DNA from 3 places in the Ensifer sp. 1H6 genome. Region 3 is predicted to be linked to each of the others. Evidence: riboswitches for the same ligand, from Rfam matches in the RefSeq annotation. Region 3 holds a riboswitch; each other region holds the start of a gene.
The links. A riboswitch is a leader RNA that binds a small molecule or an ion and turns the genes downstream of it on or off. The one in region 3 is predicted to bind cobalamin.

Region 1: another riboswitch for cobalamin. It lies ahead of metE (5-methyltetrahydropteroyltriglutamate--homocysteine S-methyltransferase); the one in region 3 lies ahead of cobU (bifunctional adenosylcobinamide kinase/adenosylcobinamide-phosphate guanylyltransferase).
Region 2: another riboswitch for cobalamin. It lies ahead of BKP54_RS33570 (CbtB-domain containing protein); the one in region 3 lies ahead of cobU (bifunctional adenosylcobinamide kinase/adenosylcobinamide-phosphate guanylyltransferase).

The regions. Positions count from the first base shown of each region.
Region 1 covers NZ_MOAI01000009.1:102,259-107,384, reverse strand. Annotated here, with positions in the region: gene BKP54_RS12985 (ABC transporter permease) at 1-219, shown strand, start outside; gene BKP54_RS12980 (aspartate/glutamate racemase family protein) at 225-962, shown strand; gene BKP54_RS12975 (LysR substrate-binding domain-containing protein) at 920-1,864, opposite strand; cobalamin riboswitch at 2,327-2,547, shown strand; gene metE (5-methyltetrahydropteroyltriglutamate--homocysteine S-methyltransferase) at 2,645-4,999, shown strand.
Region 2 covers NZ_MOAI01000055.1:17,002-22,127, reverse strand. Annotated here, with positions in the region: gene BKP54_RS33585 (anthrone oxygenase family protein) at 1-106, opposite strand, end outside; gene BKP54_RS33580 (NAD(P)H-binding protein) at 103-933, opposite strand; gene BKP54_RS33575 (TetR/AcrR family transcriptional regulator) at 1,037-1,729, shown strand; cobalamin riboswitch at 1,728-1,997, shown strand; gene BKP54_RS33570 (CbtB-domain containing protein) at 2,040-2,216, shown strand; gene BKP54_RS33565 (CbtA family protein) at 2,414-3,208, shown strand; gene BKP54_RS33560 ((2Fe-2S)-binding protein) at 3,284-3,976, opposite strand; gene BKP54_RS33555 (glucoamylase family protein) at 4,143-5,126, opposite strand, start outside.
Region 3 covers NZ_MOAI01000032.1:26,391-31,516, forward strand. Annotated here, with positions in the region: partial or broken gene cobN (cobaltochelatase subunit CobN) at 1-543, opposite strand, end outside; gene cobW (cobalamin biosynthesis protein CobW) at 615-1,679, opposite strand; gene cobU (bifunctional adenosylcobinamide kinase/adenosylcobinamide-phosphate guanylyltransferase) at 1,683-2,207, opposite strand; cobalamin riboswitch at 2,345-2,751, opposite strand; gene BKP54_RS28390 (adenylate/guanylate cyclase domain-containing protein) at 3,061-5,126, shown strand, end outside.

The sequences.
Region 1 (5,126 bases), on a different contig from region 3:
TTCGGCTTCACCCTTTCCTACGACGAGTTCGCCCGTACACTGATGACCTCGGGCAGCTACAACACCCTGCCATTGGAAATCTACGGAATGACCACCAATGTGACGACGCCGGTGCTTTACGCGCTGGGCACGGTCACGACGCTCTTCTCCTTCACCACCATCCTCGTCGCGCTTGCCGTCATTCTGACGCTTCGTCGGCGGCAGGTAAAAATGAGCTAGGTTCGATGCGCATTCTGATCGTCAATCCGAACACCACCCTATCCATGACCGAGAAGGCGGCGGCCGCAGCCCGCGCCGTCGCGGGCCCGAACACGGAGATCATCGCGAGGACGTCCAAGTCCGGACCGGCTTCGATCGAAGGCCACTATGATGGCGCGATCGCGCTTCCGGGCGTGCTCACCGAAATCCGGGACGGCGAAGCGGCAGGCGCCAACGCCGCCGTCATCGCATGCTTCGACGATACTGGTCTGGAAGCAGCCCGCGCGCTTGCCCGCATCCCCGTGGTCGGGCTTTGCGAATCCGCTGTGGCGACGGCCGCCATGCTTGCTCAGCGTTTCACCGTCGTGACCACACTCGAGCGGTCGCGTGTGCTTATCGAGAACCTGGTCATACGCTATGGGATGAGTGCCCGGACGAAGGTTCGCGCTGCGGACATCCCGGTGCTGCAGCTTGAGGACAAGGCTTCGCCCGCGTTGGCGAAGCTGCGATGCGAAATCGAGCTGGCGCTCGTTGAGGACGGCGCCGAGGCGATCGTGCTTGGCTGCGCCGGGATGGCCGATCTTGCGCGCGCACTTCAAGCCGAATACGGCGTTCCGGTCATTGATGGCGTATCGGCAGCCGTCAAGCAGGCCGAGGCGTTGGTGTCGCAAGGACTGACGACCAGCAAGCGCGGCTCCTATGCTCCGCCGCTCAGCAAATCCTATTCAGGTCTTATGAGCGCGCTCGCACCGATCTCGGCTTGAGACCGTACCGAGGGAAGCTCTCCGGCCACGGCGGCCAGCTGCGCGTTCGATGTGGCGGCTTCGGCAATGATCCACTCGCGAAACACCTGGATCTTGTTCTGCCGCCGGTGGCTTTGCGGATAGACCAGCCAATAGGCACGGCCATCCCTGACCACATGGTTGAACGGCCGGACGAGTTTTCCGCTGCGAAGCTCCTCAATCACAAAGGTGGAGACGACCATGGCAATGCCATGATCGAGCAATGTGGTGGCCACATCCATTGCCTGGACGTCGAAGATCAGCTCAGTGCCATTGCTGGCCGGCGGTTCCACGCCCGCTTCGGTCATCCAGCGCCGCCACCAGCTGGCGTTGCCGAAGCGCCTCACCGTGAGAACGTCGGCCGGATCCTTCAGCTGATGTTTTTCCAGGAACGTCGGCGTACAGACGGGCATGTATTCGATCGGGAAAAGAGGAAACACTTCATTGCCCGACCAGTCGCCGTTGCCGCTGCGCACCACGAGATCAATCGCATCGCGCTTGAAGTCGATCAGCTCCGTGGACATGTGCACGCGAATGCTGATGTTTGGATGGGCTGTCTGAAACGAGGCGAGCCTGGAACCAAGCCAACTTGAGACGACGGTTGGCAGTACCGAGATGTGCAGGTGATGCTCGGTCTTGTCGGCAATCTCGGAGAACGCCGTACCCAGTAGATCGAGCGCCTCGGTCACCTTCGGCGCAAGCTGCCGTCCGGCAGCCGTCAAGCGCACTTCCCGTGGCAGACGGACAAACAGCGGCGTGCCGGTGCGGTCCTCCAGCAGTCGGATTTGATAGCTGACAGCGGCTTGCGTCATGCCGAGCTCCTGCGCCGCGCGGGTGAAACTCAAGTGCCTGGCTGCGGCCTCGAACGCGCGCACCGCACTCATGGGGGGAATCTTGCTCATGAAGTGAGATAAGCATTCTTTATGGCAGCATGCGAGAAATCGCTTTGCGCGAAACCACCAAAATCCTCAATTTTCTCGCGAACACATCACCACAGAACTGAAGGGGTTAGCAATGCTTAGCGCACTGCGATCGATCATCCTCCACGTCTGGACTTCGGCCAAGAGAGCTGCCGACGCCACGACGACCATCGATACATTCAGCGAGTTCCAACTGAGGGACATCGGCCTGACGCGAGACAATGACAGCATCCGGGCGCGCGCGGGCGATGTTGCTGATCCGTGGCAGCACGTAGCGGGCTCTGATCCGGGCGGTGCCCTTTCGCCGCAGACGCCAAATGATGAAGTCGCGTCGCCGCCCTTGCGACAAACTTTCGACCTCGGCCGAATGGAGAAAATAAAGACATAAACATTTCTTTATACGATTGACGCCGTCGACTTTGCGGGGCATTGTCGAACAATCGTGGTTCTGCGGCTCGTCTGACGACAGGCCGGAGCTAAGAGGGAATTCGGTGCGGCGCCGCAAGGCGCTCATGCCGGAGCTGCCCCCGCAACTGTAAGCGGCGAGCGGTCGTCCAATGATGTCACTGAGGGAGACGCCTCGGGAAGACGGGACGGTTCGTGTTGACCCGCAAGCCAGGAGACCTGCCGCGATAGATAACGTCCACGGGCGGGGTGTCCGATGTGTCGCCTTGACGAGCGAGCCAGTCTCGGTCGTGGATGCGTCGCATTCAAAGCCTTGCCCACAACCTTCGGGGTAAGGAAATGACCATCAAGACAGCCAATCTCGGCTTTCCACGTATCGGCAGCCACCGTGAACTGAAGTTCGCGCTGGAGCGCTATTGGGCCGGCAAGATCGAGAGACAGGACCTGCTCGACGTCGCCGCCAGGCTGCGGGCCGAAAACTGGGCCGCGCAAAAGGCGCGTGGGATCCAGATCATTCCATCGAACGACTTCTCGCTTTACGACCAGGTTCTCGACACATCAGTGCTGGTTGGTGCGGTGCCACCGGCCTATGGCTGGAAGGGCGGCCCGGTCGACCTCGACGCCTATTTCGCCATGGCGCGCGGTTCGACGACTGCCGCCTGCGCGTCCGGTTGCACGCATGGCGGGCCCGACGGGGGCAACCAGGCGCTGGAGATGACCAAGTGGTTCGACACGAACTACCACTACATGGTTCCGGAATTCGCGGAGGATCAGCGCTTCGAGCTGACGCGCAATGCGCCGCTTGACGCCTTCCTCGAAGCCAAGGCGCTCGGGCATGTCACCCGCCCTGTCGTCCTCGGCCCCGTCACCTTCCTGAAACTGGGCAAGGCGCTTGCCGGCGGATTCGACACCATCAATCTGATCGAGCGGCTGCTGCCTGTTTATACGAAGCTTCTCACCGAGCTTGGGGAAGCCGGCGTCGAATGGGTGCAGATCGACGAGCCATGCCTGGTGCTCGATCTCACTGAGCGGGAACGCCAGGCGCTGGCGCTGACCTACCAGACGTTCGCCTCGGAACTTCCGCAGTTGAAAATCATGCTCGCGACCTATTTCGGCGCGGTCAGTGACAACATGCCGACAGCCCTTTCGCTGCCGGTTGCCGGGCTGCATGTCGACCTCGTGCGGGCGCCGCAACAGCTCGACTTGCTACTTCAGACGGTACCGGCACAGCTTGTGCTGTCGCTCGGCGTCGTCGATGGCCGCAATGTGTGGCGTACCGATCTTGCCGGCCTCTTCCGCCGGCTGCAGCCGTTGATCGAGGCGCATGGCCGCGATCGCATCGAGCTTGCACCGTCGTGCTCGCTGCTGCACGTGCCAATCGACCTCGATCTCGAACGAGCGCTCGATCCGGAGCTCGGCTCCTGGCTTGCCTTCGCCCTGCAGAAGCTGGACGAACTCAGCCTGCTTGCCCGCGCATTCGAGCCGGGCCTGGCCAATCCCGAGCAGGTCTTTGCAAAATCGATTGCTGCGGTCGAGGCACGGCTGACCTCGCTCAAGGTCCACGATCCACTCGTTGCCGGACGCTTGAAGAACCTGACGGCAGCAGACAGCCGCCGTCAATCGAGTTTTGCAACGCGCCGGCGCCGGCACGAAGACAGGCTGGCACTGCCGCTCTTCCCGACGACGACGATCGGCTCCTTCCCGCAGACGTCAGAGGTGCGCCAGGCACGATCGCTGCATGCCAAGGGCGAGCTCAGCTATGTCGACTACCTCGCCTACCTGCGCCAGGAGACGGAGAAGGCCGTGCGCTGGCAGGAGGAAATCGGCATCGAGGTGCTGGTGCACGGCGAATTCGAGCGCAACGACATGGTGCAGTATTTCGGCGAGCAGCTCTCCGGCTATGGGTTCACTCAGAGCGGTTGGGTGCAGAGCTACGGCTCGCGCTACGTACGCCCGCCGATCATCTTCGGCGATGTCTCGCGCCCGAACCCGATGACGGTCGATTGGGCAACCTATGCGCAGTCGCTGACGGACAAGCCGATGAAGGGCATGCTCACCGGCCCGGTGACGATGCTGCAATGGTCGTTCGTGCGCGACGACCTGCCCCGGTCGATCGTATGCCGGCAGATCGCACTGGCGCTGCGCGACGAAGTCACCGACCTGGAAACGGCCGGTATCGCCGTGATCCAGATCGACGAACCGGCGCTGCGCGAGGGACTGCCACTGAGACAGGCCGATCGAAAGGCCTATCTCGACTGGGCGGTCGGGTGCTTCCGCATCAGCGCCTCCGGCGTCGGTGACGAAACCCAGATCCACACCCACATGTGCTACTCGGAGTTCAACGACATCATGGCGGCGATTGCGGCAATGGATGCCGATGTCATCTCCATCGAAACCTCGCGCTCGAAGATGGAGTTGCTCGGCGCCTTTATCGATCAGGCCTATCCGAACGAGATCGGCCCCGGCGTCTACGACATCCACTCGCCGCGGGTACCCACTGTCAACGAGATGGTGCATCTGATCGAACAGGCGACCGACGGTCTGACGCCGGCGCAGATCTGGGTCAATCCGGATTGTGGTCTGAAAACAAGGCGGTGGGAGGAAGTTCGCCCGGCACTCGTCAACATGGTGCAGGCGGCGCAAGCGCTGCGGCGATCCTTTGCTGCCGCCCGGCGAGAAGCCGCAAACGCATGATGGGCGACAGCACTATCGAGACGGCGCCGGGGGAACCCCCGGCGCCTGCCACCTGGGTGCAGCCTTGGACAAACGGGCAATGAAATTTGATCGAAGGCTACCTCAGAGGCATTATGAACCCGCCATC
Region 2 (5,126 bases), on a different contig from region 3:
GCGACAAAGCCTGCATGATGCAGACCGAGAAGATGAAGAACAGCCCGGCCATCAGGCCGGAGCCGATTGCGGCGGCAAACGCCAGAGCGGGGATCAGCGGGATCATGCGGCGATACTCCAGACACCAGTTGCAGCGGTCTCCCGGGCATAGTCGGCGAAGTCGCGCGGTTTGCGCCCAAGCACGCGCTCGACATCGGACGTCACTTGCGAATTGCGCCCGTCGAGCACCGACGTGAAGAGATAGCGGATGAGTTCGACATAGTCATCAGGCAATCCGTCGGCCCGCAACTGCACCGTGAAGTCGGCAACCGGCACGGACTGATAGCCGATCCGGCGGTTGGCAGCCGTCGCGATCTCGGCCACGGCCTGGGCAAAGGTCATCAGCCGCGGGCCTGTCAGCTCATAGACCTTGCCGACATGCCCCTCGTCCAGAAGGGCTGCAACTGCCACGTCGGCGATGTCGTCGGTGCTGATGAAGGGTTCGGTGATCTCATCCGGCGGCAGGAACACCGATCCGCTGCGAACGGAATCGGTCAAAAAATCCTCGCTGAAATTCTCGAAGAACCAGCTTGCCCGGATGATCGTCCAGTCGGCGCCGGAGGCCTGCAGTTCGCGCTCGGCCGCTTCCGCCTCGTCCTCGCCGCGCCCCGACAGAAGCACCAGCCGCTTGATGCCCGAGCGAACGGCAAGCCTCGAGAATTTGCGGATGGTTTCGACGGCGCCCGGCACCGCCAGATCCGGCTGGTAGCTGATATAGATGCGCTCGACATTTTCAAGCACGGGCGCCCAGGTCGCCTCATCCGTCCAGTCGAAGGAAGGCGATGCCGAACGGGCGCCGATGCGCACCGCGATACCCCGCTCCTCAAGGCGGGCCGCCACCCGCCGCCCCGTCTTGCCCGTACCGCCCAGAACCAGTGTGAGTTTGTCAGTCATCGCTTCCTCCTGAGGTTGATTGCAAAACATGAGCATCTCTCACATTTGCAAATGTGATAAATCCTCGTATTTTAGGAGTCAAGTCAAAATGTGAGCATTACTCATGATTCCCGATGCAAGCCCTTCCACAATCCCCGCTGACGACGAGCCGGCGCTGCGCCGCACGCCCAGCCAGAAGCGCAGCCGCGAGCGCGTCGAGCACATCCTTTCCTGCGCCACGGCGATCATCCAGGAGAAGGGCAGCGACGCCATGCGCATGAGCGAAGTCGCTGAAAAGGCTGGAATCTCGATCGGCTCCCTCTACCAGTACTTCCCCGACAAGGCGGCGATCGTGCGCACGCTGGCCGAGCGCTACAATGCGGTCTGCAATGAATGCATCGGGGCCGAGCTTGCCAAGGTGACGTCGATCTCGGAACTGCGTGACGCCTTCTCCATGCTGTTCGACATCTATTACGATATGTTCCTGGCCGAGCCTGTGATGCGCGACATCTGGTCAGCGATGCAGGCCGACAAGGCGCTGCGCGAGATCGACCTTTTGCAAAGCCGTGCCGGCGGCCAGCTTCTGGCCGACGTCTGGGCTCGGTTTGCGCCCGACACGCCGCGCGAAACGATCGACAGCGCCGCCTTTTTGATCATGCATCTCGGCGATTGCACGATGCGGCTTGCGGTCTCCGTCACCAGAGCAGAGGGCGACCAGATCGTCGAAGCCTATAAACGCATGATCCTTCGTGATTTTGTCGCGGATGGACCGGGCGGCGGCGCAAGTCTAATTGACATCTCCGGGGTGCGATCCTAATCATCGTGGATCGATTGGTTCCCGCAACGCGAACGCGTTTCGGGAGTAAACGGGAACGTGACGGATGGACCCATGCTGGGCATTCAAATCACGGCCGACCCCGCGACTGTAGAGCGACGTGAATGCGCCGTTCCGGAGCGATCCGGAAGAAGCCACTGGAGACAAGACCGCGAGAGGGCGGCCCTTGCTCTGGGAAGGCGAGGCAAATCCAGGGTGATCTCACCCGACGTCCTGAGCCAGGAAACCTGCCAGTCGATGCGGGCATAGGGCCCAAACCGGGAAAGATCCCGACGCCATCACGGAGGTTGTCATGGCTACATCTACAGTTTCGAGCATTCCGCTCTCCCTCAGCGATCGTCTGACCGCAGGTATCATCGCGCTCCTCATCGGCGGCTTCCTCGTCTTCGGCGCAGGCCTGGCGAACTCGGCCGTGCTGCACGATACCGCGCACGACACCCGCCACTCCTATGGCTTCCCCTGCCACTAAGCGATGTTCCGGGACGCGACTTGCGTTCCGCATCGACATAGCTGCGGACAAAAACGCTTCCGGCAGACAGCCGGACGCGTTTGCTCGCGTCTGATGCAGATTGAAGATCTGCCGGACGGAGCCGTTCGCATATTTGCCAGTGGGACACGGCGCTGCCTGCCAGATGCATGGCGCGCCGATATCGAGGGATATCGAAAATGATTGTCAGAACGCTTCTGGCCGCGATCGTGGCTGGATTGATTGCCGGTGTCTTCATGACCGGCGCCCAGGAACTGCGCGTCGTACCGCTGATCCTGCACGCGGAAGAATTCGAAGGCGAGGCACCGGCCGCCGGCGAACAACCAGCCGTTCAGCCGGGAACGGCCGATCCGGCCGCAGCAAACCACGACCAGCATTCGTCGCTGAAGGCGGTTTCGCCGATTGGCGCTTTGCTTGACGCCCTGTCGCCGATCACGCCTGCCTACGCCCATGAGGGCGAACACGAGGAAGGCGGCATCATGTTCGGCATGAGCCGCTTTTCCGGCACGCTGATCGCCAATCTGGTGACCGGCTCCGGCTTCGCGCTGCTGCTCGCCGGCGTCAGCCTCGTCATCGGCTACCCGATCACGCTCAGGAACGGCGCGCTCTGGGGCGCCTGCGGCTGGCTTGCCGTGCACATGCTGCCGGCAATCGGTCTGCCGCCGGAACTGCCGGGCTTCCCGGCCGCGGAACTCGGCGACCGCCAGGTCTGGTGGGGTGCAACCGTGCTGTTGTCTGCCGCCGGTCTCTATCTGCTGGTCTTGCGGCAAGAGATCGCCGCCAAGATCATCGGCCTCGTGCTGATCGCGGCACCGCATGTCTATGGCGCGCCGCAACCGTCGGACATCTCCAGCAATGTGCCGGCCGTGCTCGGCGCTGAATTCGCCGTGGCAGCCCTTGCCACCACGCTCGCGTTCTGGATTGTTCTCGGCGTCGTGTCGGGCTTCATCAACGATCGTTTCGCCAAGGCGTAACAGACCGGCCAGATTTCGCCATCAACCCGGAGCCCCTGATATCGCCGATATCAGGGGCTTTGTCGTCGAGATGTCTCAGCGCGCCTGCAATGCCAGCAGATGCGCCTGCAACCGCGCGCGGCGGTCGTCCGGCGCCAGCATCACGCAACTGTCGCAGAAGCTGCCACCTTCCGTTCGATAATAGAGACAGCAGCCGCCGCGCAGGCGATAGGTGCGCGACAGCGCATGATTGCCGCCGATCTCGATCACGATGTCCTCGTAACGGAGCTTGTCGGAAAATAGCGACGTACCCGCGCGCTTGACGATCGCCAGCGCCCTCGCCATCGCGGTCTCCTCGTCGCCGAGGACGCGGCCGATCTCCAGGAACCCACCGGCAAGCGAATCCGCCGCAAGCCGCCATTGCGCGCCCGAGGACAGGCCGGTGCGACGCTTCAACATGACGACGATCGGCGCCAGATGCGCAGCGAAGGTTTCGCCGAAGACGTCCGCAGTCGCCGGGGCATGATCCCCGGCTGCGGGCAAGGCAAGGCTGAAATGAAACCGCTTGGCCGCGACAAGCCGTTCGCCATAGGCCCGCGAAAATTCTTCGAAGCGAAGGCCGCGAACGGCTGCCACGATGCCCCCACCGAGATAGAGGCCGCCAAGCGCGAGCGTGAGCTGGTTGCTGTAAAAGGCAATCAGATGGGCGGCGCGGATCTTGTCGTCCATGCCCTCGGCAAAGCGATCCTGATAGGCAAGGCTGTCTTCAAGCCCGACGCCCTCCTCCACCCAGAACCGCGCCTCGGGAAGAAATACGTCGCCGGCGCCCCGAGCGAAAAGCCCACTTCGGGGAAAGACGACTGCAGGTGCGCGAGAACGCCAAGGGCGCTCTGGCGCAACGCCGCGTCCGCCTCGTCCTCCGCCGGGCGCTCGTCCTGCCGCTCGTGGCCCAAGCTCATGCCGTCTCCCTGGTCTCAAGCCAGCCGCCGCGAAAATCCGCCCGCTGCAATCCGCGCCGTATGGCCGGAATGCTGCGCGTCAGCTCCCAGACGAAACCGTTTCTGGCATTCTCGATCATCATCACGACAAGCCCCTGGTCAAGCCCGACCACGCGGTCGTCGACCCAACCCTCCGGGCCCACACCGGGCAGGCTCGGATTGAACCCGCCGGGAAACCGGCTCTCGCACAGAATGTCCGGGTAACAGTTCTCGAGCTCGGCGAGTGCCGACTGCGACGCATCGGCAGCGAAAGGCAGACAGGCAACCGGTGCCCAAGGTGCCAGCGTGCCATCGTCAGGACCACCGGGCGCGCCGCGCGCCGCATAGCCGAGCATCCGCTGCCAACGCCCATCGACAAGCCGCTGCCGCCCCGCCGGTCCACCGCAGGCGCTGAGGCCCCACATATCCCCGCCGTAACCGGCGAAATCGCCGGGATTGCGCTCGGCATGGGCTCGCTGCAGCGCGATCGCCCGGCAGGTATTGTCGAAATAATCAGTCGCCTCGTCACGCATCGGCGCATCGCCAATGCCGCGAAGGTCCAACCAGGCTTGCGGAAAGAGATGGACGAACAAAGGCGCGGCCTGCAGATGCGGCGCACCGTCGACCGTGGTCCACGCATAGGCGGCCGTGAATTCGCGGTAGTGCTCCGGGCCGATTGCATGGTGCGGCGCGCCGAGCGCGAGCACGTAGAGCAGCAGTGCCTCGCTGTAGCCCTGCCATCGATACTTAAGAAACCGCCCGGGCGGTCGCCAGCCCATCGTCAGTATCTCGCCACGGCCGAGCGCCCAGCGCCAATCCACCCGGGCATAGAGCTTATCCGCAAGCGCGCGGATTTCCCGCTCCCCCGCACTGTCGCCGGAGAAATAGGCGCCTGCGGTCAAAACGCCGGCAATCAGCAGCGCGGTATCGATGGTGGAAAGCTCGCACTGCCACACCCGCTC
Region 3 (5,126 bases):
CGCCCGGCCACCAGATGCCGGCCTTGAGCAGCGGTTTTGCCGGCTGCGGCTTTTCCGCGTCTGAGATCAACGCCTCGGCGTAGTCGAGGAACAGGCCGGCATTGTCAGCGCCGCCCTCGGTGAAATAGGCCCAGAGGCGCTGGCGGTCGTCGGCCTCAACGGTCGAAAACGGCTCGAGGCCGGGATCGGGCTTGTCGTCGCCGGGCAGCACCGCGATCTGGAAGCGGTGGGTGACGGCGGCGGCATGCAATGCTTCCAGCACATAACGGAAATAGCTGGCGCCACCGAGCGGCCTGACCACGATGAGTTTTGCATGCCTTGCCGTGCGCTCGACATAGGTGTCGACCGACATCGGGTGCATCAGGTTCATCAGGCTGGCGATGCGCAGGCTCAGCTCCCCGTCGCGCCGGCCATGGGCCGCCGCGATCGACGAAAGCTCGGTGTCGGCGCCGACAGGAAAAGCACGTCGGCCGGCGTTTGCCCCAGGTCGATCGCCTCGTTGCCGTCGGCGATCGTTCCTTTCTGGGCGAGAAGCAGATGCATGTTTCTGTCCGTTCGAGCAATTCCAGGAAAAGCGTGAAATGGCTTTCCTGGAATTGCGTTGCTTCAAGGAGTTAGGCGAGTGCGGTGATGGCGGCGCGCACCGCAGCTTCGTCCATGTCGTGCAGGCCGATGACGACGAGGCGCGTACCGCGCTTCTCGCCAGCCGCCCAGGCACGGTCGTAATACTGGTCGATGCGGGCGCCAACGGCCTGGATCAGCAGGCGCATCGGCTTGCCGGGCACGTCGGCAAAGCCCTTGAGGCGCAGCACGTCATGCTCTGATATCACGCCCTTGAGGCGATCGATGAAACCTGCCGGATCGGCAATCGCGCCGAGCTCGACGACGAAGCTGTCGAACTCGTCATGAGAGTGCTCCTCGCCGGCCTCATGTTCCATCTCGTGGTGAGACTTGCGGTTGGCGATATCGCTTTCCGTGCCGACGCCGAGGCCGAGCAGGATGGCAGCGGCAACTTCGCCGTTCTTCGCCTCGATCATTGTTGGCTTGCGGTTAGTGCGCGAAGCGACCTCGTCGCGCACGGCCTTGAGGCCGGAGGCGTCGATCAGATCGGTCTTGTTGAGCACGATCAGGTCGGCGGCGGTCAACTGGTCCTCGAACAGTTCCTCGATCGGGCTTTCGTGGTCGAGATTGTCGTCCTCGACACGCAACGCATCGACCTTGTCATGGTCGTCGGCAAAACGGCCGGCGGCAACGGCGGCACTGTCGACCACGGTGACGACGCCATCGACGGTGACTTCGCTGCGGATATCAGGCCAGTTGAAGGCGGCGATCAGCGGCTGCGGCAAAGCGAGGCCCGAGGTTTCAATGATGATATGGTCAGGACGATTTTCGCGCTCGAGCAGCTTGGTCATGGTCGGGATGAAATCATCGGCAACCGTGCAGCAGATGCAGCCATTGGTAAGCTCAATGATATCGTCTTCCGAGCAGGCTTCTGCGCCGCAGCCCTTCAGCACGTCGCCGTCGACGCCGAGATCGCCGAACTCGTTGATGATGAGCGCAATGCGCTTGCCATCGGCGTTCTGCAGCAGATTGCGGATCATCGTCGTCTTGCCGGCACCGAGGAAGCCGGTGATGACGGTCGCCGGGATCTTGCCCTGGTTGGCTCTGGCAGTGGTCATGGATCAACCCTTCATTTTCAGCGGCAATCCGGCCGCGACAAAGTAAACTTCCGCGGATTTCTCCGCAACGATCTGGTGAAGCCGGCCGGCATGGTCGCGGAAATCGCGGACCATGCGGTTCTCGGGCACGATGCCGAGGCCGACTTCGTTGGAAACAAGGATGAGGCGCGCCCGCGCCTCCGGCAGGAAAGCGGCAAGGGCCGCGAACTCTGCCGCCATGTCGCGCCCTTCCATCATCAGGTTGGTGACCCACAGCGTCAGGCAGTCGACGAGCACCACGCGGTTCTCGTCATCGATGCGCGTCAGCAGCGAAACGAGGTCGAGCGGCTCTTCATGCGTCGTCCAGCCTTCGCCGCGCCTTGCCCGGTGATGGTCGATGCGCTCGCGCATCTCGTCGTCCCAGGCACGGCCGGTCGCGACATAGTGCATGCCGAGCCCGGAGGCTTCGACGAGCCTTTCGGAAAAGCTGGATTTGCCGGAACGGGCACCGCCGAGGACCAGAACCGGCCCGGCATGGGAAATGCTCATGTGCGTTGCAGCCTCACGCGCTTGGTCGCGAATTCGAGCGGCAACAGGATTTCACCGCGCCGACGGCGCGTTCGGGAAACGATCGATGAGCCAAGACAACCTCCGTGATGGCGTGGGAAGCGGGCTTCCCTTCGGGCGGAATGCCCCTGTCGGACGGCAGGTCTCCTGGCTCACGGCGTCACGAGCCCACCACATCGCGCCCCGCGTGATCACGCGAAGACCGATGCTTGGGCCCGAACGGCCCGCCTCACCTTCCCGGCGTTTTCTGGTTTCGTGAAAGGCGGACGATTCGTAGAAGAAGAGGCGTCCAACCCGGCTGATCACGAAGCCACGCCAGTGGCTTTTCCGGCTGAATTCCAAACCGCCTTCGATTGCCCCATGCAATCGAAAGGAAGCCGGCTATCAGCCCGATGGCGAACCCTGACCGTTCTACAGTCGCGGGGTCGGCTGCGATAAGGATGCCCGATTTGGGTCCATCCGTCACATTCCCAATTATTCCCCCGCATCGCCACGATCCGGGGAAACCATCCAACGTCAGATGATTAGGAAGCGGGCGCCGCAAAGTCAATCGACGCGTGCGACACGCCACCCGTCGAGATGCGGCGCGCGACAATTTGCCGGCAGCAGGCCGCAAAGGCCACTCCTGCATGTTTTTATCCTTAGATGGTATTCGACCTAAGGATAAAAACATGCAGCAATTCAAAGTGTTACAGCGACCTTTGCGCGTCCAGTAAGACGCGCGGCGCTGTAGTCGACGTCGGAGCGGACGCTCCACGGCAACTGAACTTTATTTTAGCAACGTCAGATATTGCGATAGAGTAGCCGAAAGTCGTTTCGATTATCCGGAAGGCAGATGGAACGCAGGCTCACCGCCGTGATGATTGCCGACGTTTCCGGCTATGGACTGCTCACCCAAGCCGACGAAGAGGGTACGTGTGCCCGCTTTCAGGCCGATCTGCACGGCCTGTTCGAACAAAGGATTGCCGCACATCGCGGGCGGTTGATCAAGACCATGGGCGACGGGTTATTGGTCGAGTTCCAGAGTGTCGTCGAGGCGGTCCGTTGTGCGGTGGAGGTTCAGCGCGCGAAATCCGAAAGCCGCGGCTCCGATCAGGGTCGACTGGAATTCCGCATCGGCATCAATCTTGGCGACGTCATCGTTGAAGGCGACGACATTCACGGCGATGGAGTGATCATTGCCGAGCGCCTGCAGAGCCTCGCCGAACCGGGTGGGATCATCATCTCCGGCACCGCCTACGACCAGGTCGAGAAGCACCTCGATGTCGGCTTCGTCTTTCTCGGCGAACAACGCCTGAAGCATATCGAAAAGCCGGTGCGGACTTACCGGCTGGGGCTGAACGAAGCCCGCCCCGGCAGCGTAAAGGTCGCTGGGCGCCACGCGAAGCGCTGGGCGGCACTCGTTACGTCTGCTGTCGTGCTCGGCGCTGCTGCCGGCGTGGCCTGGTGGCGGCCCTGGGAGTCGCCTGTGGAAACGGTCCAGATACAACCACCGAATCTGACCGCGCCGGACAAGCCGTCGATCGCGGTGCTTCCGTTTGCCAACGTGAGCGACGATCCCAGGCAGGAGTATTTCGCCGATGGCATGACCGATGGCCTTGTCACCGAGCTGGCTCAGGTATCCGGCTTGTTCGTTATCGCGCGTAACTCGACCTTCACCTACAAGGGCAGGGCGGTGACACCCAGGCAGGTGTCCAAGGAACTCGGTGTCCGATACGTCCTCGAAGGCAGTGTGCAGCGTGCCGGAGAACAGCTACGGATCAATGTTCAGCTCATAGATTCTCTCAGCGGCGGCCACGTTTGGGCCGGCAAGTTCGACGGTTCACTTTCCGATGTCTTTGCGCTGCAGGACGAAGTGATGCGCGGCATTGCCGACGCGCTTGCGCTTCGGTTGAATCCTGACGAGCAGATGGCCTTCGGACGCAAGGAAACGACGGTCCCGGCGGCCTTCGATGCGTTCCTGCGCGGCTGGGAGCATCACCGGCGCACGACCCCCGAAGATTTTGCAAAGGCAGTGCCTTTTTTCGAGCAGGCGATTGCGCTCGATCCTGCCTATGGACGAGCCTATGCCGCCGCCGCCATGGTCTACGCGCGCGTCTACCTGTGGCGTTGGCATTATCGGCTTGATATCTCGCGGATCGAAGCTAGAGCCAAGGCGCTACAATTTCTAAGGACCGCGCAGAAACACAAAACAGCGCTCGCCTATCAGGCGGCCGCTCTCCTGTCCGAAGCGGCCTGGCAGCATGCCGATGCGCTCGCCGAACTCAAGGAAGCGATCGCGCTCGAACCCGGCGATTCCTGGAGCTACGCGCTGACGGCCTTCGTGCTGACCTCCGCCGGCCGCCCAGCGGAGGCCCTGCCCTATATCCGTACGGCCATGCGCCTCGATCCGCACTCTCCGTCCTTCTTCATTTACGTTCTTGGACTGACGCAGTTCAGCCTGGAGGATTTCGAGGCGTCGGTGGCTGCGGTGAAGCGCAGCATCGAACTCAATCCTCAGGATGACGGTTCTTTCCTTCTTCTCGCCTCCGCTTACGCGCACCTCGGCCGGAACACGGAAGCGCAGGCAGCGATCACTCGTTTCAACGCGCTTCGCCTCGCACGCGGTGGCACTGCCGCCACCATCTCGACCAGCCCGCCCATGGATCTGGCAAAGCTGGCGGATAGCGAGCTCTTCTACCGGGGACTGCGCCTGGCCGGCGTGCCTGAGACCTTGATGAACGCCGACTTCGTAGGCAGGAACAGACTGGAAGCCGACGAAGCCCGCTCACTATTCCTGGGGCATCGGCTGCATGGACGCATGCTGGACTCGGGCGAGGAACATGAGGCTGTCATTTCAACCGGGGGCGTGGCCACTCTGACAGGAGGCTGGGCTTCCATCGGCGCTGGTCGCATGACCGA